One region of the Martelella sp. FOR1707 genome, then DNA from elsewhere that is predicted to be linked to it. Evidence: predicted binding sites of a transcription regulator. Region 1 holds the regulator's gene; each other region holds the start of a gene.
What was found. Region 1 encodes PhoB, which activates phosphate uptake and scavenging genes when phosphate is short. Its sites were predicted from a motif close to TGTCATNNANCTGTCAT; they were not measured.

Region 1 (5,696 bases):
TCTTTAGCGGTGTAGGCGATCGTGCTGTCGCCGCCGCGGGTCACGACAACGAGGCTGGCACCGGCTGCAATCCAGTGGCGGGCCTTGTCGTCGAGCGAACCTTCCAGCCCGAACCAGTCGAGATCCTCGTCGGAGAATTTGAGAATATCGGCTTTCGCCGCCATCCGCTCGATCCGGGCACGGTGCTTGTCGGGGTCGGTGATGAAGCTCGTGCGGATATTGGGGTCGAGCGAGATCACGCGGCTCTCCGCTTCACGCATCAAAAGCGCCTCGTAGGTCGAGCCGCAGGGCTCCGGGATCAGGCTGATCGCGCCGAAATGCATGGCGCTGCAATCATCGCCGATCTCCGGCAGGTCGGCCTCGGTGATCATCCGGCCGGCGGTATTCTCGTCATAAAAGGCGTAGCTCGCCGCGCCGTTCACCAGCTTGACGAAGGCGAGCGTGGTCGGCCGGTCGGAGGTGGCGACATAAGAATGGTCGACATTGGAGGCATCGAGCTTTTCACGGATGATATCGCCCATCAGGTCCGATGAGATACCCGAGAAGAAGCCGGTCGGCCGGCCGAGCCTTGCAAGCGCCACTGCCGTATTGCAGACCGCGCCGCCGGCATAGGGCGAAAACGCCGGCTCGCCCTTTGTGGTCTCACGGGGCAGCATGTCGATAAGGGCTTCGCCGCAGCAAAGGATCATTGTCTTCTCCCAGTTCGTTTTATCGCGTTCGCGGCGTCAGGCGGGCAGCTGGTCAATGCCGCCGCGCGCCTTGGACCATGCCATCGGCTGATCGAGAAAATCGGCGACGGAATCGAGCGCCTTGTCATCAAACAGTTTCTTCTCGCGCGCCACCGCCAGCACGTTCTGCCATGTTGCGATATAATGTAGGTCAACGCCGCCATTATCGAAACGTTTCCCGGCTTCGGCGAAAATATCGTAGTAGAACAGCGCCATGCCGTGGTTCACGATGCCGCCGGCATTGCGGATCGCATCGATGAAGTTGAACATCGAGCCGCCCGCCGTGGTCAGGTCCTCGATCACCAGCACCCGCGCGCCTTCCGGCATATGGCCTTCGATCTGCGCGTTCTTGCCGTAGCCCTTTGGCTTCTTGCGGCAATAGATCATCGGCAGGTCGAGCCGGTCGGCGAGAAAGGCTGCAAAGGGAATGCCTGCGGTCTCGCCGCCGGCGACGCAGTCGAACTGTTCGAAGCCGGCCTCGGCCATGATCTTGGCTGCGGCGAAATCCATCAGGGTGGAGCGGATCCGCGGAAACGAGATCAGCCGCCGGCAGTCGATATAGACCGGGCTTACAAGGCCGGAGGAGAGCTTGTAGGGCTCGTCGGGCGAGAAATGCACCGCCTGGATTTCCCACAGCATCCGGGCCATCAGGTCGGCCATCACCGCCGGCTCAGTAAAACTCGCGCGCGTCATCTCGGTTCCTTTTGTCTGATGGGTCTGTCCGTGCCCTGTCTGAAGGGAAAAATCAATTGCCTGCTGCCGAAAGAGCAGCGCTTTGATGGCCTCAGGATAAGGAAACGATGCGATATCGCAATGTCTGGGGGCGGTATTTGCGGAGCGCCCAACGGCGAGGCGCCGATGAAACCCATTGCCATCGCAGCCTTCTACCCCTCGCCCCGGAGGGGAGAGGGTGGCGCGCATGCGCCGGGTGAGGGGAGAACCCCGGACGTTGAAGTGACCCGCGAGCGCCACGACCATGGCGATGCCGCTGCCCTCATCCGGCCTTCGGCCACCTTCTCCCCACGGGGAGAAGGGGACGGCTGAGAGGCACTGCCTTACACTTCCATCGAATAGCCCGCGCCGCGCACGGTGCGGATCACGTCGGGCATTTGCGAGAAGTTGAGGGCCTTGCGCAGCCGGCCGACATGGACGTCGACGGTGCGTTCGTCGACATAGATGTCGTGGCCCCAGACGCCGTCGAGAAGCTGGGAGCGGGAGAACACCCTTCCGGGCGAGGTCATCAGGAATTCGAGCAACCGGAACTCGGTCGGGCCGAGGCGGACTTCCTTGGCCTTGCGGTGGACGCGGTGGGTCTCGCGGTCAAGCTCGATATCGCCGCATTTGAGCACGCTGGAGAGCACTTCCGGCCGGGCCCGGCGCAGGATCGCCTTGACCCGCGCCATCAGTTCAGGCGTCGAGAACGGCTTGACGACATAATCGTCGGCGCCGATCGCAAGGCCGCGCACCTTCTCGCTTTCCTCGCCGCGCGCCGTCAGCATGATGATCGGCAGGCGCTCGGTTTCCGGCCGCATCCTCAGCCTGCGGCAAAGCTCGATGCCGGAAACGCCCGGCAGCATCCAGTCGAGCAGCAAAAGGTCCGGCACCCGCTCCTGAAGCCGAATTTCGGCCTCGTCGCCGCGCGCGATCGTCTCGACTTCATAGCCTTCGGATTCGAGATTGTAGCGCAGCAGAACGCTCAGCGCTTCTTCATCTTCGACAACTGCAATCTTCGGAACCATCTCGTGCCCTCGTCACATGGTGTCAGGATTTGCTCTCGCCGGAGCCGACCGAGGGCGACATGTCGTCCTTCGGGCGTTCTCCCTGCGGCTGCGAGCCGGTGGCGATGTAGTAGATCATTTCAGCAATATTGGTGGCGTGGTCGCCGATGCGCTCGATGTTCTTGGCGCAGAACAGAAGATGCGTGCAGGTGGTGATGTTGCGCGGATCTTCCATCATGTAGGTCAGAAGCTCGCGGAACAGCGAGGTGTAGATCGCGTCGATCTCCTCGTCGCGCTCGCGGATCGAATTGGCCTTGTCGGCCTGGCGCGAAGTGTAGGCGTCGAGCACTTCCTTGAGCTGCAGCAGCGCCAGTTCCGACAGATGCTCGATACCATGGGCAAGCTTGCGCGGCACGCCGGTGCCCTGCACCGAGATCACCCGCTTGGCGGTGTTCTTGGCCATGTCGCCGACGCGCTCGAGGTCGGCGGCGATGCGGATCGCGCCCATGATTTCGCGCAGGTCCGCCGCTACCGGCTGGCGCCGCGCGATGGTGACGATCGCCTTTTCGCCGACCTCACGCTCGGCATCGTCCAGCGCCAGATCCTCCGCGATCACCTTTTCGGCGAGTTCGGTATCGGTGTTGACCAGCGCCACGACGGATTGCGAGACCATCTCTTCCGCCATGCCGCCCATTTCCGAGATACGGCGCTGGAGGTATTTCAGCTCCTCGTCGAAGGCCGATATGATATGCGAGTGTGCCATCTTGTGCGTCTCCTTAACCGAACCGGCCCATGATGTAGTCCTGGGTGCGCTGGTCCGCGGGATTTGTGAAAATCGTGTCGGTGTCGTCCTCCTCGACCATGTAGCCGAGGTGGAACATCGCCGTGCGTTCGGAAACGCGCGCGGCCTGCTGCATCGAATGGGTCACCATCACGATGGTGTAATTCTGCTTCAACTCGCTGATCAGCTCTTCCACGCGCGCGGTCGCGATCGGGTCGAGCGCCGAGCACGGTTCGTCCATCAGGATCACTTCGGGGCTGACCGCAATGGCGCGGGCGATGCAGAGCCGCTGCTGCTGGCCGCCGGAAAGGCTGGTGCCGGGCTCATGCAGCCGGTCCTTGACCTCGTTGAACAGGCCGGCCTTCTGCAGGCTGGTCTCCACGATCCTGTCGAAATCGGCGCGGTGGCGGGCAAGGCCGTGAATGCGCGGGCCATAGGCGACGTTCTCGTAGATCGATTTCGGAAACGGGTTGGGGTTCTGGAACACCATGCCAACGCGGGCGCGCAGCTCCACCACGTCGATGCCGGAGGTGTAGATGTCCTCGCCGTCGAGCGTGATCGTGCCGGTGACCCGGCAATTGTCGATCGTGTCGTTCATCCGGTTCAGCGTGCGCAGAAAGGTCGACTTGCCGCAGCCCGACGGGCCGATCAGCGCGGTGACGGCATTCTCGCGGATATTGAGATTGACGTCGAACAGCGCCCGCTTCTGCCCGTAATAGACGGAAACATCCTTGCCGGCCATCTTGTAGCTTTGTTCGTTCATGTTTCCGCTCATTGTTCTTTTCGCATCAAGGGTCATCGTCGTCTCCTACCAGCGCCGCTCGAAGCGGCGGCGGAGAATGACCGCGGTCAGGTTCATCAGGATCAGGAACACCAAGAGCACGATGATCGCCGCAGAGGTGCGTTCCACAAAGGCGCGCTCGGCCTCGCCCGCCCACATGTAGATCTGCACCGGAAGCGCGGTCGACGGATCGAGCGGGCTTGCCGGATAATCCGCCACGAAGGCGACCATGCCGATCAGCAGCAGCGGCGCGGTTTCGCCGAGCGCGCGGGCAAGACCGATGATCGTGCCGGTGAGGATGCCGGGCATGGCAAGCGGCAGCACGTGGTGGAACACCGCCTGCATCTTCGAAGCGCCGATGCCGAGCGCCGCCGAGCGGATCGAGGGGGGTACGGCCTTCAGCGCCGCGCGGGTGGCGATGATGATCGTCGGCAGCGTCATCAGCGTCAGCACCAGCCCGCCGACGAGCGCTGCCGAGCGCGGCAGGCCGAGAAAGCCGATGAACAGCGCGACGCCCAGCAGGCCGAAGACGATCGACGGCACGGCGGCGAGATTGTTGATATTGACCTCGATGACATCGGTGAACCGGTTCTTCGGCGCGAATTCCTCGAGATAGATCGCGGACGCCACGCCGAGCGGCAGGGACAGCGCCAGCACGATGCCCATCATGTAGAGCGTGCCGACAAAGGCGACGCCGATGCCGGCCGATTCCGGCCGCGAGGACGCGCCATGGGTGAAGAAGCCGGTGTTGAAGCTCTTGTGCAGCCGTCCTTCCGCCTTCAGCTCCGCCATCCAGGCGGCCTGTTGATCCGAGACGCGGCGACTGGTTTCGGGCAGCGAGAGATCGATCTGGCCCTTGTTGGCGGAATCGATATCGGCGGCGGCGAGCAGTTTCACATCGACGGTCTTTCCGATCACCGACGGGTCGTCCATCACCACATCGCGCAGGTCGACGCGGGCCGAGCGCGAGACAAGCCGCATGGCTTCGCGCATCTCGGCGGCATTGGCCGGATCGAGACCGAGCGTTTTTGCCAGCGCGTCCTGCACCAGAGCCGGATAGTTCGCGGTCAGAAGCAGGCGCGGGTTTTCATCGCGCAGGCCCTCGGGGTCGACGACCTGCTCCGTGAATGTGATCGGCAGCGTGATCGTGGTCTGCTGGAAGGCGGAAAAGCCCTTGCCGGCGACCGAGAACAGCAATGCCGCCAGGAAGAACAGGCCGGCGAAGATCGCGAGGAAACCGAAGACACGGAAGCGTTTCTCCGCGCGGTGGCGGCGTCTCAGCCCCTTGCGGCGGGTCTCGGTGATCGTGCGACGGAAATTGTCCGCCTCGTTCGGATTGGAGAAAGTCTCGCTCATGCGTACTGCTCCCGGTATTTGCGCACGACATAGAGCGCGTAGACATTGAGGCAGAGGGTGATCACGAACAGCGTCAGGCCGAGCGCGAAGGCCACCAGCGTCTGGGGCGTGTTGAATTCGAGATCGCCGGTGAGCTGGTTGACGATCTTGACCGTCACGGTCGTCATCGGCTCGAACGGGTTGATCTGCAGATTGGCGGCGACGCCGGCTGCGAGCACCACGATCATGGTTTCGCCGATCGCGCGCGACGCCGTCAAAAGCAGCGCGCCGACAATGCCGGGCAGGGCTGCGGGCAGAACCACCCGCTTGATGGTTTCCGACTGTGTCGCGCC
Region 2 (5,696 bases), on a different contig from region 1:
TTCAAGCAGGAAGAGCGCTCACCGGCAGACGCGAAAAGGCGCAACGCATAGGTGATTTCCGACTAAGTTGTTGAATTTTTTGGTAGCGGAGGAGGGATTTGAACCCCCGACACAAGGATTATGATTCCTCTGCTCTAACCTACTGAGCTACTCCGCCAACCTGCGCACCGTCGGGCGGTGACAAGGGGTCCGGCGCTTTGCGCGGGACGGGGCGTTATTAGGGCCTGCGGCAGGGGGTGTCAAGCGTCAAGGGCGGGATTTCCAATCGGTTTGCAGACGACATTTTCGCGCCCGGCGCGCCACGTCGATCCGGCGCGGCGATGCCGGCATATTCTTTGCTCGAAATCTCCGGCGAAAAGGCCTATATGGGCCGGGCGAAGGAGCTCATATGGCGATTGAAAACAAAAGCGAGGACTGGCAGGGGCGCTATTCGCCCAGTCTTGAAAGCGTGGAATCGCTTGCGATCGAGGCCTATGCCAGATTGCCCGAGGCGTTTCGGGCGCTGACCGGCGACCTCGTGATCGAGATTGCCGATTTTCCGAGCGACGAAATCTTCGAGGACATGGCGCTGGAAACGCCGTTCGATCTGCTCGGCCTGTTCGAGGGGCGTGGCGTTTCGGAACGTTTCACAATGGAAACCGGCGAGATGGTCAACAGGATCACGCTCTACCGCCGGCCGATCCTCGATTACTGGGCTGAAAACGAGGAAACGCTTGGCGACATCGTCAGCCATGTTCTGATCCACGAGATCGGCCATCATTTCGGCCTGTCGGATGACGACATGGAGCGGATCGAGGCAAGCGTCGACGACGACGCGGACGACGCCCGGCGCTGACGCGCCGGACGGTTTTTGATCTTTAGTCCGGGCGGATGAAATCGCCGGTCTTGTTGTCCATCACCCACAATTCGCCCGATGAAATGTCGAACCAGGCGCCGTAGAGCTTCAGCTTGCCCTGTTTCTCGGCCTCCTTCACATTGGGGAAGGAGCGCAGGTTGGAAAGCGAGTTGCGGATCGATATCCGCTCCAGCGCGGTCTGGCGCTCGCTTTCCGTCATGATCGAATTGGAATTGATCTGGGCGGCGGCGGGCTTCAGCAGGTTGGTCCACTTGCCAATGAAATCGCCTGGCGACAGCGGATCGGCGTTGGGCGAAAGTGCCGCATGGATTCCGCCGCAGCGGCCATGGCCGAGCACCACGATATTCTTGACTTTCAGGCCCTCGACCGCGAATTCAAGGGCGGCGGACGTGCCGTGATACTGGCCGTCCGGCTCATAGGGCGGCACCATGTTGGCGACATTGCGAACCACGAACAGCTCGCCCGGGCTGGCATCGAAGATCATTTCCGGCGCGGCGCGGGAATCGCAGCAGGCGATGAACAGCGTCTGCGGCTTCTGACCTTCCTCGGCAAGCTGGCGATAGCGGGCGCGCTCCTCGACATAGCGTCCGGACATGAAGTTCTTGTAGCCGTCGAGAAGGGGTTTCGGGAAAGAGTCCGTCATTCTGCCGTCCTTATTTTCGGGCGCCGTGCCAGCGCGTCAGTTTCTTTTACGTCGCCGGGCGGGATGCATCAATTGACGCTGGCCAATTTTTGCAAAGGGCGCCCTCAGGCTTTGCGCATCCTTTTCCGGCATCAACTCGTCCGCGCTTTCGCGCACCGCGCGCGTCAGCGTTTCAAATACGGAAGCAGTGGATTTTTCAAGCGCTTCGGCCGGCGGCTTTCCGGCAAGCCTTGCGGCCAGAAACAGCGCGGAGAACAGGTCGCCGAGCCCGTTTGGCGGGTTGTCGACGCGCTGATGCTCGGCAAGCAGCGCCTGCCTGCGATCGACGAACAGCGCCGCGACGCCCTGCTTCAGCATGGAATGCGCCGAGGTGACCACGACTTCCGCCGGCCCGAGTGCAAGTGCTGCATCGATTGCGGCCGTGTTGTCTTCAAGCGTGCGCCCTGAAAGCCAGGCGAGCTCGAAACGGTTGGGCGTCGCGATATCGGCGAGCGGCAGAAGCCGGTCGCGGATCGCGCGGGCGATGTCTTCGCCAACATAAAGCCCGCCCTCATCGCCGATCACGGGATCGCAGAGATAGATGAGGTCGGGATTTTCGGCGCGCAGGTTTTCCACCATTTGCGCGATTGCATCGGCCTGCGCCGCGCTGGCGAGATAGCCGCTGATGACGGCGCGAACCTCTCCGCGCCAGCGGCTTGCGCCAAGTTCTCCGAGCGCCGTCGCGAAAGCCTCGCCTTCAAATTGCAGCCTTGTGGCGCGCCCGTGGCCCGGGTGCCAGGGCAGCACGACGGTGGGCACGGACCATGTATTGTAACCAAGAGTTTCCAGTGCAAACACGATGGCGCGGTTGCCAATCTTGCCGCGCATGACGTAGCTTGAAATCGCGATAACGGCGCCGTCGGGCATGTCGAAAGTCATAATGGGCCCCATTGAAGCCTGGGCTGAATGCAACCAAAACGATAAAACGGCGAAATTGTTTTGTCATTCGCCTCAATTACGCTCTAAATCGCCTATTGGAGCAAGCTGTCAAGCGGCTGTCATGGCCGCGGCGTTAAACGGTATCCCAATGGCGCGGAAAATCGCCCAAAATAGCGGCTCGATCCGCTGACATAAAATAAGCTGGAGGAAACATGGACACCAAAGCCGACCAGAAGCGCAAGTCCCTGATGCAGCAGGCCGAGCGCCTCGCCAGGGAGGCCAACAAGGCTTACATCAACCCGGCTTTCATGTTCGACCATGCCAGTCCCGAGGATCTGGAGCGCTACACGCCCGAAGCGATTGCGGCCGCCGCATACCACGCGGCCCACGAGATCGCGGCCTATGACGGCGGCGACGCGCGGGTCACGATCGGCGCGGTCGAAGGCATCGCGCCGGAAGGTATTGCAACCGATGTGATCACGGTCACCGACCGCAACATGCCGTTCATCTATGATTCGGTGATGGCGGAGATCGCGGAATTCACTAATGATTTCATGCTGGCCGTTCACCCGATCCTGGTCGTCACGCCGGGACAGGCGCCGGTGGCGTTTTCATCCGACATCGAGCATGCCGAGGACGACCGCATCAGCCATGTCCAGGTCCATGTCCGCCAGCTCGCGCCGGAAACGCGCGCGCGGTTGAAGGCGCAGCTCGAATATATCCTGAACCATGTTCGCCTCGCGGTCGCCGGCTGGCCGGAAATGCTGGCCAAGCTCGAAACGGCGATGAACGAAATCAAAACCCGCGCCCCGGCTGCCGTCGCGGATGCCCGGGAGGAGGCGCTTGCCTTTCTCGCCTGGCTGCGCGATGGCAATTTCACCTTCCTCGGCATGCGCGAGCTTGTCTATCTCAAGGATGCGGATGGCGCGCGGGTCGAGCATGTGCCGGATGCGGCGATCGGCATCCTCTCCGATCCGGAAATGCGGGTGCTGCGGCGCGGCCCCAATCCCGTGGTCTCGACGCCGGAAATCATCGGCTTTCTGGAAAGTCCGAAACTGCTTCTGGTGACCAAGGCCAACACCACCTCCACGGTTCATCGCCGCGCGTATATGGATTATATCGGCGTCAAGCGTTTCGGCGAAAACGGCGAGGTGGTCGGCGAACTCAGGATCGTCGGCCTGTTCACCTTCACCGCCTATACCCAGTCGGCGGTGCGCATTCCGCTCTTGCGCGCCAAGATCGCGGATGTCACCCGCCGCTTCGGTTACGAACCGAAGAGCCATGCGGGCCGGATGCTGCAGAACATTCTGGAATCCTATCCGCGCGACGAACTGTTCCAGGCCCCGGTGCCGCTGCTTGCCGATTTCTGCGAGCAGATCATGGCGATTGCCGACCGGCCGCGCATCCGGGTGCTGAGCCGGATCGACAATTTCGACCGTTTCGTCTCGGTGCTCGTCTATGTACCGCGCAACCTTTATGATTCCCGCCTGCGCGAGAAGATCGGCGACTATCTGGCCAGCGTCTACAAGGGCCGGGTGTCCGCCTATTATCCCTCGTTTCCCGAGGGGCGTTCGGCGCGGGTGCATTTCATCATCGGGCGGCGCAGCATGGACAAGACGCCGGACGTGCCGCAGGCCGAACTCGAGGCCGAGGTCACAAGGCTTGCCGCCGACTGGACGGAGCGGTTCAAGGAACTGGCCGGTCCCGGCGCGCCGGAGATCGAGGCAAACGAGGCCTATCACGAGGCCTTCTCCCCGGATGAGGCCTATGCTGATCTCGGGCTGATCGGCGACGCGGCCAAGAAGGGCATGCGCATCGATTTCTACCGCGACCGACATGAGGAAGAGGCGGAGGTGCTCCGTCTCAAGATTTTCCACGGGGGCTCCCATGTGCCGCTGTCGCGGCGCGTGCCGCTTCTGGAAAATCTCGGCTTCTCCGTCGTCTCGGAGCGGACCTTCGAACTGGAATATGCCGAGAGCGGCGCTGCCAGCACCGAGGTTGTCCTCCACGACATGGAACTGCTGGTCGAAAGCGATGTCGATCTGGAGGCCGATGGCGACCGTCTGGAAGAAGCCTTCGTCGACGCCTTCCAGGGCGCGATCAGCAATGACAGCTTCAACCGGCTGGTTCTGCTGGCGCGGCTCAGCGGGCGTCAGGCCAACGTGTTGCGCGCCTATGCGCAATATCTGCGCCAGGCCGGCGTCAACTACACCGGAGACTATATCGCCCATTCGCTCTGCCAGTATCCGGTTATCGCGCGGGCCCTGTTTTCCATGTTCGAGACAGCCTTCAACCCCGCACTTTCCGATGACGCCCGCAGCGACGGCATGAAAAGCGCCCGCGGCACGATCACGGAAGGGCTGGAAGGCGTGCCGAATATCGATGACGACCGCATCCTGCGGCTGTTCGTCAAGCTGATCGACGCGACGCTCAGGACCAATTATTTCCAGACCGACGAGAACGGCGCGCCGCGGCCAAACCTCGCCTTCAAGTTCGCCTCGCAGTCGCTTGCCATCCTGCCGCAGCCGCGGCCGTTCCGCGAGGTCTATCTCTACGGCCCGCAGGTGGAAGGCGTGCATCTGCGCTTCGGCAAGGTCGCGCGCGGCGGGCTGAGATGGTCGGATCGCGGCCAGGACTACCGCACCGAGGTGCTGGGGCTGGTCAAGGCCCAGCAGGTGAAGAACGCCGTGATCGTGCCGGTCGGCGCCAAGGGCGGCTTCTACCCGAAGAACCTGCCGGTCGGCGGCAGCCGCGAGGAGGTGTTCAACGCCGGACGCGAGGCCTACAAGAGCTATATCCGCACCCTTCTGTCGATAACCGACAACATCATCGACGGCGAGGTGGTGCCGCCGAAGGACACGGTGCGCGCCGATGAGGACGATCCCTATTTCGTCGTCGCCGCCGACAAGGGGACGGCGACCTTCTCGGATACCGCCAACGCGCTGGCGCAGGAGGCGGGCTTCTGGCTCGACGACGCCTTCGCCTCCGGCGGTTCGGCGGGCTACGACCACAAGAAGATGGGCATTACCGCGCGCGGCGCCTGGGAGGCGGTGAAGCGGCATTTCCGCGAGATGAACATCGATATCCAGACCACGCCGTTCACCGTGGCGGGCGTCGGCGATATGTCGGGCGACGTGTTCGGCAACGGCATGCTGCTGTCGGAACAGATCCGGCTGGTGGCCGCCTTCGACCACCGCGATATCTTCATCGACCCCGATCCTGATCCGGCAACGGGCTTTGCCGAGCGCAAGCGGCTGTTCGACCTGCCGCGTTCGAGCT
Region 3 (5,696 bases), on a different contig from region 1:
TTAAGGTCCGGGCCCGCTAGAATAACTGGCGTCTCTCTACATGAGGCCGGCGCGCAATCCAACCCCTTTTTCTGGCCGTTTTGAGCCCGAACCGTGGTCTATTCTTACTTTGCAGAGGACAGAATATCGTCATAGGCCTGATAGATGGCGAGGAAATCGGGCGCTTTCAAGCTGGCGCCGCCGATCAGCGCGCCGTTGACATTGGGCACGCTCAAGAGTTCGCGGGCGTTGGCGGGCTTCACCGAGCCGCCATAGAGCAGCCGGATCTTTTCGCCCGCCTCGCCGAAACGCTCGACCAGATCCGCGCGCATGGCGGCGTGGACCTCGGCCACCTGTTCCGGTCCCGGCGTCTGACCGGTCCCGATCGCCCAGATCGGCTCATAGGCGATGATGGTGTTTTCAGGCGTGGCATCGTCCGGCATCGATTCAAAGAGCTGGGTCTTCAGCACTTCCATGGTGCGGCCTGCGGCGTGCTCCTCACGGGTCTCGCCAATGCACACGATCGCGGTCAGGCCCTGGTCATAGGCAGCGCGCGCCTTGGTGCAGACCGTGCGGTTGCTTTCGTGGTGCTCGGCGCGACGCTCCGAATGGCCGACGATGACATGGGTGGCGAGGCAGTCCTTGATCATCTCCGCCGAGATGTCGCCGGTATGGGCCCCGGAGCGCGCCTTTTCGTGGCAATCCTGGCCGCCGATCATCAGCTTTGTGTCTTCCGTCAGCGTGGTCGCGACGTAGAGCAGCGTTGCCGGCGGGCAGATCAGCGCGTCGACCTTGTCGGCGAGCCCGCCGCTCACCCCGTCGGCGATGGCCCGGACCTGAGCCAGCGAGTCGCGGGTGCCGTTCATCTTCCAGTTACCGGCGACCATGGGGCGTATTGCGGCAGTCATCTTCGTCATTCTCCCGTTCATTGCTTTTGTGGCCGGCGCGACCGGCAAAGGTCTTCCCTTGTCGTCCGTTTTGCGCGCGCCGTCAAAGGGCGTTTTGCCGCTCATGGTTTGACAGCAGGCGCAATCACGGCTTTATACGGCGCATCAGACTATCCACACCCTTATCGCGAGAATCTGGCGCGGCATCGCCTCGCGACCAAAACTTTGCCAGAATAGCAGGGTGATTCGCCGCAAAGCGCCGGCACCAGCGCAAACCGATCTTTACAGGCTGCCCGACCCTATGGACAACAGCAAAGACCTCTTCGCCGATCTTGGCGGCAGCAAGGCCGAAACCGATACAACGCAGCCCGAGCGCAAGAGCGCGGCAAAGCCGAGAACCTCGGCCCCCGCCTCCTTGGAAAACGCGGACTATGGCGCCTCCTCTATCCGCGTGCTCGAGGGGCTGGAGCCGGTGCGCATGCGACCGGGCATGTATATCGGCGGCACCGATGAAAAGGCGCTGCATCATCTGTTTGCGGAAGTCATCGACAACTCGATGGATGAGGCTGTCGCCGGTCATGCCGATTTCATCGACGTTCATCTCGACGCCGAGGGTTTTCTGACGGTGACCGACAATGGCCGCGGCATTCCGGTGGAAAACCATCCGCAGGTGCCCGGCAAGTCGACGTTGGAAGTGATCATGACCAAGCTGCATGCCGGCGGCAAGTTCGACGGCAAGGCCTATGAGACCTCCGGCGGTCTGCACGGCGTCGGCGTCTCGGTCGTCAATGCGCTCTCCGATGTGCTGGAGGTCGAGATTGCCCGTGACCGGCGGCTCTACCGGCTTTCCTTCTCGCGCGGCGTGCCGCAGGGCGAGCTTGAGGATTGCGGCCCGACACAGAACCGGCGCGGCACCAAGATCCGTTTCCATCCCGATGCCGAAATCTTCGGGCCGCGCGCGAAATTCGATCCCGCCCGCCTCTTCCGGATGGCGCGTTCCAAGGCCTATCTGTTCGGCGGCGTGAAAATCCGGTGGTCCTGCGATCCCTCGCTGGTCGAAGGCAAGGAGGACCTGCCGGAAAAGGCGGAGTTCCACTTCCCCGGCGGGCTGAAGGATTACCTCGCCGCAACCATCGGCAAGGACTTCACCGTCACCCGCGAGATTTTCGCCGGCAAGACCGAGAAGACCGGCGGCCACGGCGCGGTCGAATGGGCGGTGGCCTGGTATGGCGGCGACCCGAACGTCCATTCCTACTGCAACACCATCCCCACGCCCGAAGGCGGCACGCACGAGGCCGGTTTGCGCCAGGCGTTGATGCGCGGCCTGAAGAACTATGCCGAGATGATCGGCAACAAGCGCGGCGCGCAGATCACCACCGACGACGTGATGATTTCGGCCGTCGGCATGCTGTCGGTTTTCATCCGCGAGCCGGAATTCGTCGGCCAGACAAAGGACAGGCTCGCGACCGTTGAAGCCCAGAGGATCGTCGAAAACGCGTTGCGCGACCCCTTCGATCTCTACCTTTCCGCCAACCCCGCAGAGGCGGAAAAACTGCTCGACTGGGTGATCGAACGCTCCGAGGAGCGGCTGCGCCGGCGCAAGGAGCGCGAGGTCAACCGCAAGACCGCGGTCAAGAAGCTGCGCCTGCCCGGCAAGCTCGCCGACTGCTCGCAGAACACCGCCGCCGGCGCGGAACTGTTTCTGGTCGAGGGCGATTCGGCCGGCGGCTCCGCCAAGCAGGCGCGCAACCGCGCCAACCAGGCGATCCTGCCGCTTCGGGGCAAGATCCTGAACGTGGCGAGCGCCGGGCGCGACAAGTTTTCTTCCAACCAGTTGCTGGCCGACCTGATCCAGGCGCTCGGCTGCGGCACGCGGACGAAATACCGCGAGGAAGACCTGCGCTATGAGCGCATCGTGATCATGACCGATGCGGACGTCGACGGCGCGCATATCGCCTCGCTGCTGATCACCTTCTTCTATACCGAGATGCCGGAGCTGATCCGCCAGGGCCACCTCTATCTGGCCGTCCCCCCGCTCTACAAACTCTCCCAGGGCGGCAAGACGGCCTATGCCCGCGACGATGCCCACCGCGAAGAGCTGATGAAGTCGGTGTTTACCGGGCGCGGCAAGGTCGAGATCAGCCGCTTCAAGGGTCTTGGCGAAATGCTGCCGGCTCAGCTCAAGGAAACCACGATGGACCCGAAGAAGCGTACGCTTCTGCGCGTCGATATCGACGACGTCGATTTCGAAGGCACCAAGGCCGCGGTGGAAGACCTGATGGGCACCAAGGCGGAAGCCCGCTTCCGCTTCATCCAGGAAAACGCGGCGTTCGCGGAAAACCTGGATATCTGACGGCGAGCGCCGGCCCGGAGACGCTCTCACGGGGGCCGGTGTCATACGCCTGATAACGAGCGAGGGCACTACCTCAATGACGGTCAACTCCCGCCGTCTCACACGAGGTGCTGCCATGAAATCCCTGCTTTCCGCCACTACCCTTATCGCCATACTCGCCGCCGGCGCCCATGCCGCCGAGATCGGCAAGACAATTGCCGTCGATTGCCCCATTAACGACTGCGACGCCCCCGTCAGCCTGACATTCGCCGGCGAATTCGCCATCGATACCGGCACCATTGTCGACGGCGTAGAGTTCGGCGGCATTTCCGGGATCGACTACGATGCCGCAACCGGCCGCTACATCGCGATCTCCGACGACCGTTCCCAGAAGGCTCCGGCCCGGTTCTACGAACTCGATATCGAATCAGGCGCCAACGGCATCGACGATGTCTCGGTCGTGAAGACCGTGACGCTGAAGGACGAGAATGGATCGCCCTTTGCGGAAAAGACCGTCGATCCCGAGCAGATCCGCCTGTTCGGCGAAAATCTGATCTGGTCGAGCGAGGGCGACGGCAAGGCGATGATCGCGCCGTTCGTGCGCGTCACGTCAACCGATGGCGATTTCGTGCGCGAATTCGCCCTGCCCGATGGCTTTGCGCCGAGCGAGGACCACGCCACCGGCGTCCGCAACAACAACGCCTTCGAGAGCATCGCTGTGCTGCCGGCAGGCGATGTGCTCGTGGCCAATGAGGCAGCCCTCTATCAGGACGGTCCCGCCTCGACGCTGACCACCGCAAGCCCCGCCCGGATCGTGCGCTACGATGCCGAAAGCGGCGAACCGACGGCGCAGTATGTCTACATGATCGACCCTATTCCCCATGCGCCGGTCGACGGCGGCGCGTGGAACGACAACGGCCTGTCCGACATGATGCCGCTCGACGACACCCGCCTTCTGGTCTCCGAGCGCAGCTTCGCCGAAAACCGCGGCTTCACCATCCGGATCTTCATGATCGACCTCGACGGCGCGACCGATGTTTCGGCGATCGCCTCGCTTGCCGACACCGACGAGACCATCGTTCCGGTTGCCAAGACGCAGATCCTCGATCTCGGCGCCATCGGCATCGAGCCCGACAATATCGAGGCGATGACGATCGGCCGGGCGGAAGACGGAACGCCGCTGCTGCTGCTGGCCTCCGACAACAATTTCAATGCCGACCAGAAGACCCAGTTTCTGGCCTTCCGGATCGAAAGCCTGCCCGGCGTCAGCCGCTGAGACGGTGCTGGTCGAATCGATAAGGCGGGCCCGCATCCTCGTTAAACGCGGGCCCGCACGTGATGGTGAAAGGCTGGCATTAAGGTTAATTATATCTTTAATAAACATGGCGTTACGGAGGAAACTCAAACCATGGTACCAACGACTTAAACCAGTTTCTCCGTAAACGCTAAAATTGAGCCGGTTTCCGCGCTTGTCGGGCATGGATACGCTCTTTATAGTTTGCGCCGGACAAAAACAGAAAAGCTCTGTGAAACAATGACTTCGCGCCGAAACTTCATCATCGCCTCTGCTGCCGGCCTGGCCGGCGCAACCGGTCTTGCCATGGCCGAGAGCCGACCGGGAACGATCACCCGCAACCTGCCCGGCGTCGCGCTGGAGGCTGAGCCCGTCGGCCGCGATGGTTTCGCGCTGGCGCTCGGCGGCGGCGCGGCCAAGGCCTTTGCCCATATCCCCTACCTCCAGAGCCTTGATGAACTCGGCATCAAGCCGAAACAGATGACCGGCACGTCGATGGGCTCGATCATCGGCGCGCTCTATGCCAGCGGCATGACCGGCACCGAAATCCGTGAATATGGCGTGGACCTGCTGACCCAGCGCCAGTCGCTGCTGAAGCGCCTGCTGATCGATACCGGCGATACCTGGGGCTCGCTGTTCAACCTGTTCCGCCCGGCGGTGATCGAGCCCGAGGTGCTGTTCGCAGCGCTGCTGCCTGCGGACCTGCCCGCCGATTTCGCGGGGCTGGAGATACCGCTCGCGATCATCGCGACCGATTTCTACGAACAGAACGAATATGTGATGCGCGAGGGACCGTTGCTGTCGGCGATCGCCGCGTCCTCCGCCCTGCCCGTTCTGCTGACGCCGGTCAGCCGCGACGGCCGGGTGCTGATCGACGGCGGCTTCGTGAACCCGACGCCCTTCGACCTTCTCGACGCCGACCGCTACATCACCATCGGCATCGACGTGACCGGGTCGACGATCGAGAATGACGGTAACATTCCCGGGTCGTTCGAGACCTGGGCCGGATCGTTCTCCATCACAGAACACTCGATCGTGGTGGAAAAACTCAAAAACGCGGCGCCGGACCTTTTCGTGGCGCCGAATGTCGGGCGTTATCAGCCTCTGGATTTCTTCAACATAGAGACCATCCTTTCGACCGTTGACAAGGACCAGGATGCCTTCAAGCGGCAGATGGAAGAGCTCGCAGAGCAGAACAGATAAG
Region 4 (5,696 bases), on a different contig from region 1:
CAGCTATTCGGAGACCGACCGCGCCCGCTTCCGCGAGCGCCAGCACCAGATCGCGCTGGCGAAAGCCCGCGGCGAGCGCCATCTCGGGGCGTAAGGTATTCGTCTGATACTCAGGGACGGGCGTTGCGCCGGTCCCTAATTTACCCGTCTTTAATCATGAATGGTTAGGTTCGCCCCAACAACCAAGCAAGACGGTCGGCATCATGCGTTTTCTGGCAAAATCTCTGGCAGTTTCGGCAGCAGTGCTGCTTTCGGCCTGTTCGACTTTCTCGTTCCTGCCGGGTGCCTCCGAGCCGATCCCCACGCCGATCGCCGCCAATCCCGCTTCGCTTCGGATCGCGGTTCTGGCCCCGGAGGAGTTCCGGCTGCCGAAGGGCGAGGTCGAGCTGACCGTCTATCAGCGCGGCGCGGGCGGCGATATCAGCCAGGATTATACGCTGGTGAATGCCGATTCCGAGAAGGTCGATGCCGCGGTTGCCGAATTCCGCAAGCCGGGGCAGGTGGTGACGCTTCTGAGACTGGCGCCCGCCGATGCGCTGCGCCTGCGGGATCAGCAGGAGCAGATGGCGGTCGCGCGCGGCGCCGGCAGCGCCAAGCCGGGTTTCGAGGTCGATCTCGATTCCACCTGCTGGAACGGCGCGATGGTAGCCCCCGCAGTGCCGCTCGATGTGCTGATCAGGGCGGATTCCGACGGAGAATTCCATCCGTTGCTGTCCGATATCGATATTTTCGCGTTGATGAACCGGCCGGAAGACTCGCGCCTGAAGAAGTGCCGCTGAGAGGCTTCGGATTTCTCTTTTGAGCCGCCCGGCCTGCGGTCCGGGCCGTCTGTCTTGAGAATGATTTGAACGCTCAGTCCCGGTGCTCGCGGGCCAGCGCGTCGATCGCGCGTTCCATGCCGGGGCGGATCGCGACCATCAGCGTGGCATAGCCTTCCTCGACCGGCCAGAACCGCTCCGCCAGATAGGGGCCGACGCCGGGGGCTGCGCGGGTCACCGCGATATTGGCGTCGCGGGTGTTCCATTCCGTCAGCCGCATGATCAACTGCTCGTCGACCGCTTCCTGTTCCATGTCCGGCCGCACGAACACCTGCCAGATCCAGGCTTCGCCGGCCGTGACCGGCTGGATCGCCGCCGCAATCATCTCGCCCGAAAGATAGAGCGCGTGGATGCGAAGCTGGTCGTTGCGACCGAGCTTCTTGGCCGTGGGCAGCAGCGCCGCAAATCGGGACCGGTCTTCCGCGACCGTCGTCGTGAGCGCTGACAGCTCATCCAGCATCAGCGCCGTTTCGGATGGATTGCGGGCGATATGGTAACCGATCTTCCCGCGCGCGTTAAGCGCCTCCCACTTTGCAAGATTGGCCTGCCACGCCTCGCGCTCGTCCGGCGTTAGCGCTGCGTTGGCGGGGTTGATCGGACCGGACAGCGCGCGTCGCCGGCGGGCATGGGTGACCCGGAAGGCAAGGCCGCGGGCGGCGGCCACCGCGCGGGCGAAGCGCATGAACGCGCCATCGGCGAGCAGATGCGGAAATACGGCGATGCCCGGCAGGTTGACGAGCGAGCCGGCAAGCGCCTCGAAAAGCTGGTCGAGTGTCGCCATCGGCCGGTGGCGCGAGATCAGCGGCGCGTGATAGCCGATATCGCCGATCGCGTGGGCAAGCAGATGCGAGCCATTGCCGCGCACCGAAAAGGTCATCAGCGCGGTCAGACTGTCATCGCTGTCGCCGTCTTCCATCAGCGCGACCCTGAGCAGCGAATGGCGCTCGCCGAGCGCCGGCAGCAGGAAGGCAGGGGTCTGGAAGATGTTGCGCTCGATCGCACTCTCGGCCAGCCGGTCCATCGCCGGCTCCATATGGTCGGGCGCTTGCGAATAGAGCGAAAACTCGCCGCCGCTTCTGACTTCAAGGCGGATATCGGGTACGGCCTTGCCGGGCTGGACGACGGAAAGCTTGGATTTGAGGCGGGCAGGCGGGCGTTGGCCAAGGTCCTTGCGAATGATGCTCATGGCCGCGCCCCTTTCGGCCGGCGGCCGAAGCGCGATGCGCGCGGCATGTCCGGCAAGACGGGCAGCTCTGGGGGGCCTGAACGCATGGATACTGAACTCTTACAAACGCACTTAACAAGGGATAACCGGTTTCGGTTAACAAAGCGTTGGCCACTCTCACGCCACACCGGCCTTGCAATTTTGGCCGATACGGGCAGACTGTCTTGTAAGTGTCATGTTTGCGAAGCGGAGACGCCATGGCTGACAAGCCGGAAACGCAACGCGGCCGGGCTGCCGCCAACGCCAATGTGGTGGAGCTCAGCCAATATCGCGCCGGCCAGAAGGCCGAGCCCCTGCCGGTGACCTTCCACCGGCGCGAACTGGACGCGATCCTCTGGATCTACGGCCGCATGGTCGGCGAGGGCGAGTGGCGCGACTATGCGCTGGACCACATGAAAGACAAGGCGGTGTTCTCGGTCTTCAAGCGCGCAGGCGAAATGCCACTCTACCGGATCGAGAAGAACCCGAAACTTGCGGCCAAGCAGGGCGCGTTTTCGGTCACCAATACCGCCGGCATGGTGCTCAAGCGCGGGCATGACCTGAAACAGGTGCTGAAGGTCTTCGACCGGAATTTGAAGTTGGTGGAGAAGTAGTTCTGCCCGGCTCCCGGCTGTTCTGCACCCAAGCCGGGTTTGCGCGCGTTGGGCGCGGTATTTTGCTGGCGGCGATCCTCCGCCCGTTGATTTAGCCATTTTTCCTTGGCGCGTCGGAATCTTCGAAAAAGGATTCCTCTTTTTGCCCAACGCCTGAGGCGGTAATGGAGCACTCCAGTTTGGCAAAAAGGGGCTCCGTTCGCGTTCACATCTCGTGCGACGCGATTTTTCTATATGATGCAGCTTCCTATTGTCCTAGATCATGGAGCGGTTAATCTGAACCTCACTATGGTTTGTTGCGACGCATCGGGTTATCGAAAAACCGGATTCCACTTTTCGCCCGATGCTCCAGGATTTTGGGATATAAGATGGCTCTTCCCAACGACGACCGAGTGCGATCCCTATGCTTGAGCGGCTGAAACGACTCTTCATGAACCTCTGGTTCGCGGTGGCGCTCGTGGCGGTTGCGGCCGTTGCCGGCTGGTATCTGACCGAGCGCCTGGCGGAGGAGGGGTTGCCGGCCGGCATTGCCTCGGGCAATGGCCGCATCGAGGCGGTCTCCATCGACATATCCGCCCGCTCCGGTGGCCGGATCAGCGATATTCTCGTGCAGGAGGGTGACACCGTGTCGGCTGGCCAGGTGCTTGCCCATATGGACACCCAGCAGCTCGACGCGATGTTGCGGGAAGCGCGTGCGCAGTTGCAGCGCGGCCGGATCGGCCGCGACGTGGCGGAGAGCGGCGTTAAGCAGGCCGAGGCCGAACGTTCCGCCGCGCTGGCGGTCGTCGCCCAGCGCGAGGCAGAGCTTGGCTCGGCCGAGAGCCGCTTCAACCGCTCGCAACAGCTCGTCGAACGCAACACCGTGGCCCAGCAGACGGTGGAGGATGATCGCGCCCGTTTCGAAGGCGCCCGCGCGGCGCTCGACGCCGCGCGGGCCCAGGTCGCCGTCGCCGAGGTGGGCATCGCCACGGCGCGGGCGCGGATCGTGGATGCGGAGGCCAATATCGAGGCGGCCAAGGCGGCGATAGAGCGGATCCAGACGGAGATCGATGACAGCACGTTGCGCTCGCCCCGGGACGGCCGGGTGCAGTATCTCGTCGCCCAACCGGGCGAGGTTGTCGCCGGCGGCGGGCGGGTCCTGAACCTCATCGATCTCGGCGATGTCTACATGACCGTTTTTCTGCCCACGCTGGAGGCCGGGCGTCTCGCCATCGGCTCGGAGGCGCGCATCGTCCTCGACACCGCGCCGGGCGTGGTGATTCCGGCTACCGTCTCGTTTCTGTCCGATGTCGCGCAGTTCACTCCGCGCACCGTCGAGACAGCCGAGGAGCGCCAGGGGCTGATGTTCCGCGTGCGGGTACGCGTTGCGCCGGCGCTTCTTGAACGATACGCCGATTACGTCAAACCGGGTCTGCCCGGCATAGCCTATGTCAAGACCGACCCGGAGGCGGCATGGCCTGAAAGCCTGCGCACCGGATTGCTGGAATGAGCGGGCCGGCGCAAACCAGCGATGCTCCCGCGCTTGCGGCGCGCCTGCTGAACGTCAGCCATGCGTTCAAGAAGACCCGTGCGCTCGACGACGTATCGATTGACTTTCCTGCCGGCAGGATGGTGGGCCTGATCGGCCCTGACGGCGTCGGGAAATCGACGCTGCTCTCGCTGATCGCAGGGGCGCGCAAGGTCCAGGCCGGCGCGGTCGAGGCGCTGGGCGCCGACATGCGGAAGGCGCGCGACCGCAGCGCGATCGGCCCCCGCATCGCCTATATGCCCCAGGGGCTCGGCAAGAATCTCTATCCGACCCTATCCGTATTCGAGAATGTGGATTTCTTCGGTCGCCTCTTCGGTCATGCCCGCAGGGAGCGCGAGCGCCGCATTCATGAACTTCTGGCCGCCACCGGTCTTGATCCCTTTGCCGACCGCCCGGCCGGCAAGCTTTCCGGCGGCATGAAGCAGAAGCTCGGCCTGTGCTGCGCGCTGATCCACGATCCCGACCTCCTGATCCTCGATGAGCCGACAACGGGCGTCGACCCGCTTTCCCGGCGGCAGTTCTGGGAACTGATCAACGCTATAAGGGCCAACCGGCCGGGCATGGGGGTGATCGTCGCAACCGCCTATATGGAGGAGGCGGCCTGGTTCGACTGGCTCGTCGCCATGGACGGCGGCCGCGTGCTGGCGACGGGAACGCCGGCCGAGCTTCAGGCGAAGACTGGCACGTCCTCGCTCGATGACGCCTTCATCGCCGTACTGCCGCAGGAAAAGCGCAGCCGCCATAAGAAGGTGGATATTCCGCCCCGGCCCGAGCGCGGCGACGGCGCGCCCGCGATCGAGGCCGACGGGCTGACGATGCGCTTTGGCGATTTCACCGCCGTGGACAATGTCAGCTTCCGCATTCCCAGGGGCGAAATCTTCGGCTTTCTCGGCTCGAATGGATGCGGCAAGACGACGACGATGAAGATGCTGACCGGCCTCCTGCCGGCCAGTGAGGGCACCGCGCGGCTGTTCGGGCGCGAGGTCGATCCGCGCGATCTCGATACCCGCCGGCGCGTTGGCTACATGTCGCAATCCTTTTCGCTCTATTCCGAGCTGACCGTTCGTCAGAACCTGGACCTGCATGCCCGCCTTTTTCAGTTGCCGGCGGCGGATATTCCGGCCCGAATCGCCGAAATGGCGAAACGCTTCGACCTGACGGATGTGCTGGAAACGCTGCCCGATGCCCTGCCGCTCGGCGTCACCCAGCGCCTGTCGCTCGCCGTCGCCATGATCCATGCGCCCGAGATGCTGATCCTCGACGAGCCGACCTCCGGCGTCGACCCGATCGCGCGTGACCAGCTGTGGCAGAGTTTCGTCGATCTGGCGCGCAATGACGGCGTGACGATCTTCATCTCCACGCACTTCATGAACGAGGCGGAGCGCTGCGACCGCATTTCCCTGATGCATGCCGGCAAGGTGCTGGTGTCTGACAGACCGGCCGCGATCGTCGAGACGCGCGGCACTGCCAATCTCGAGGAAGCCTTCGTTTCCTATCTGGAGGATGCGATCGGGGAGGGGGGCAGCGCGGCA

Region 2: V6765_RS18445 (NAD-glutamate dehydrogenase) is a predicted target of PhoB. The motif match lies at 2,524-2,540, and genes of this name have one in related genera.
Region 3: V6765_RS13585 (esterase-like activity of phytase family protein) is a predicted target of PhoB. The motif match lies at 3,259-3,275, and genes of this name have one in related genera.
Region 4: V6765_RS20965 (DUF2794 domain-containing protein) is a predicted target of PhoB. The motif match lies at 2,204-2,220, and genes of this name have one in related genera.

The regions. Positions count from the first base shown of each region.
Region 1 is NZ_JBAKFP010000005.1:367,708-373,403, forward strand. It holds gene V6765_RS16025 (carbohydrate kinase family protein) at 1-689, opposite strand, end outside; gene V6765_RS16030 (orotate phosphoribosyltransferase) at 726-1,421, opposite strand; gene V6765_RS16035 (hypothetical protein) at 1,587-1,772, shown strand; gene phoB (phosphate regulon transcriptional regulator PhoB) at 1,784-2,467, opposite strand; gene phoU (phosphate signaling complex protein PhoU) at 2,490-3,209, opposite strand; gene pstB (phosphate ABC transporter ATP-binding protein PstB) at 3,223-4,026, opposite strand; gene pstA (phosphate ABC transporter permease PstA) at 4,036-5,364, opposite strand; gene pstC (phosphate ABC transporter permease subunit PstC) at 5,361-5,696, opposite strand, start outside.
Region 2 is NZ_JBAKFP010000006.1:312,471-318,166, reverse strand. It holds tRNA gene V6765_RS18465 (tRNA-Met) at 81-157, opposite strand; gene V6765_RS18460 (metallopeptidase family protein) at 389-835, shown strand; gene V6765_RS18455 (carbonic anhydrase) at 858-1,499, opposite strand; gene pdxY (pyridoxal kinase PdxY) at 1,536-2,417, opposite strand; gene V6765_RS18445 (NAD-glutamate dehydrogenase) at 2,630-5,696, shown strand, end outside.
Region 3 is NZ_JBAKFP010000004.1:467,370-473,065, forward strand. It holds gene tpiA (triose-phosphate isomerase) at 105-887, opposite strand; gene parE (DNA topoisomerase IV subunit B) at 1,168-3,219, shown strand; gene V6765_RS13585 (esterase-like activity of phytase family protein) at 3,335-4,474, shown strand; gene V6765_RS13590 (patatin-like phospholipase family protein) at 4,733-5,695, shown strand.
Region 4 is NZ_JBAKFP010000008.1:208,816-214,511, reverse strand. It holds gene trhO (oxygen-dependent tRNA uridine(34) hydroxylase TrhO) at 1-94, shown strand, start outside; gene V6765_RS20975 (hypothetical protein) at 204-779, shown strand; gene V6765_RS20970 (GNAT family N-acetyltransferase) at 853-2,004, opposite strand; gene V6765_RS20965 (DUF2794 domain-containing protein) at 2,241-2,636, shown strand; gene V6765_RS20960 (HlyD family secretion protein) at 3,067-4,125, shown strand; gene rbbA (ribosome-associated ATPase/putative transporter RbbA) at 4,122-5,696, shown strand, end outside.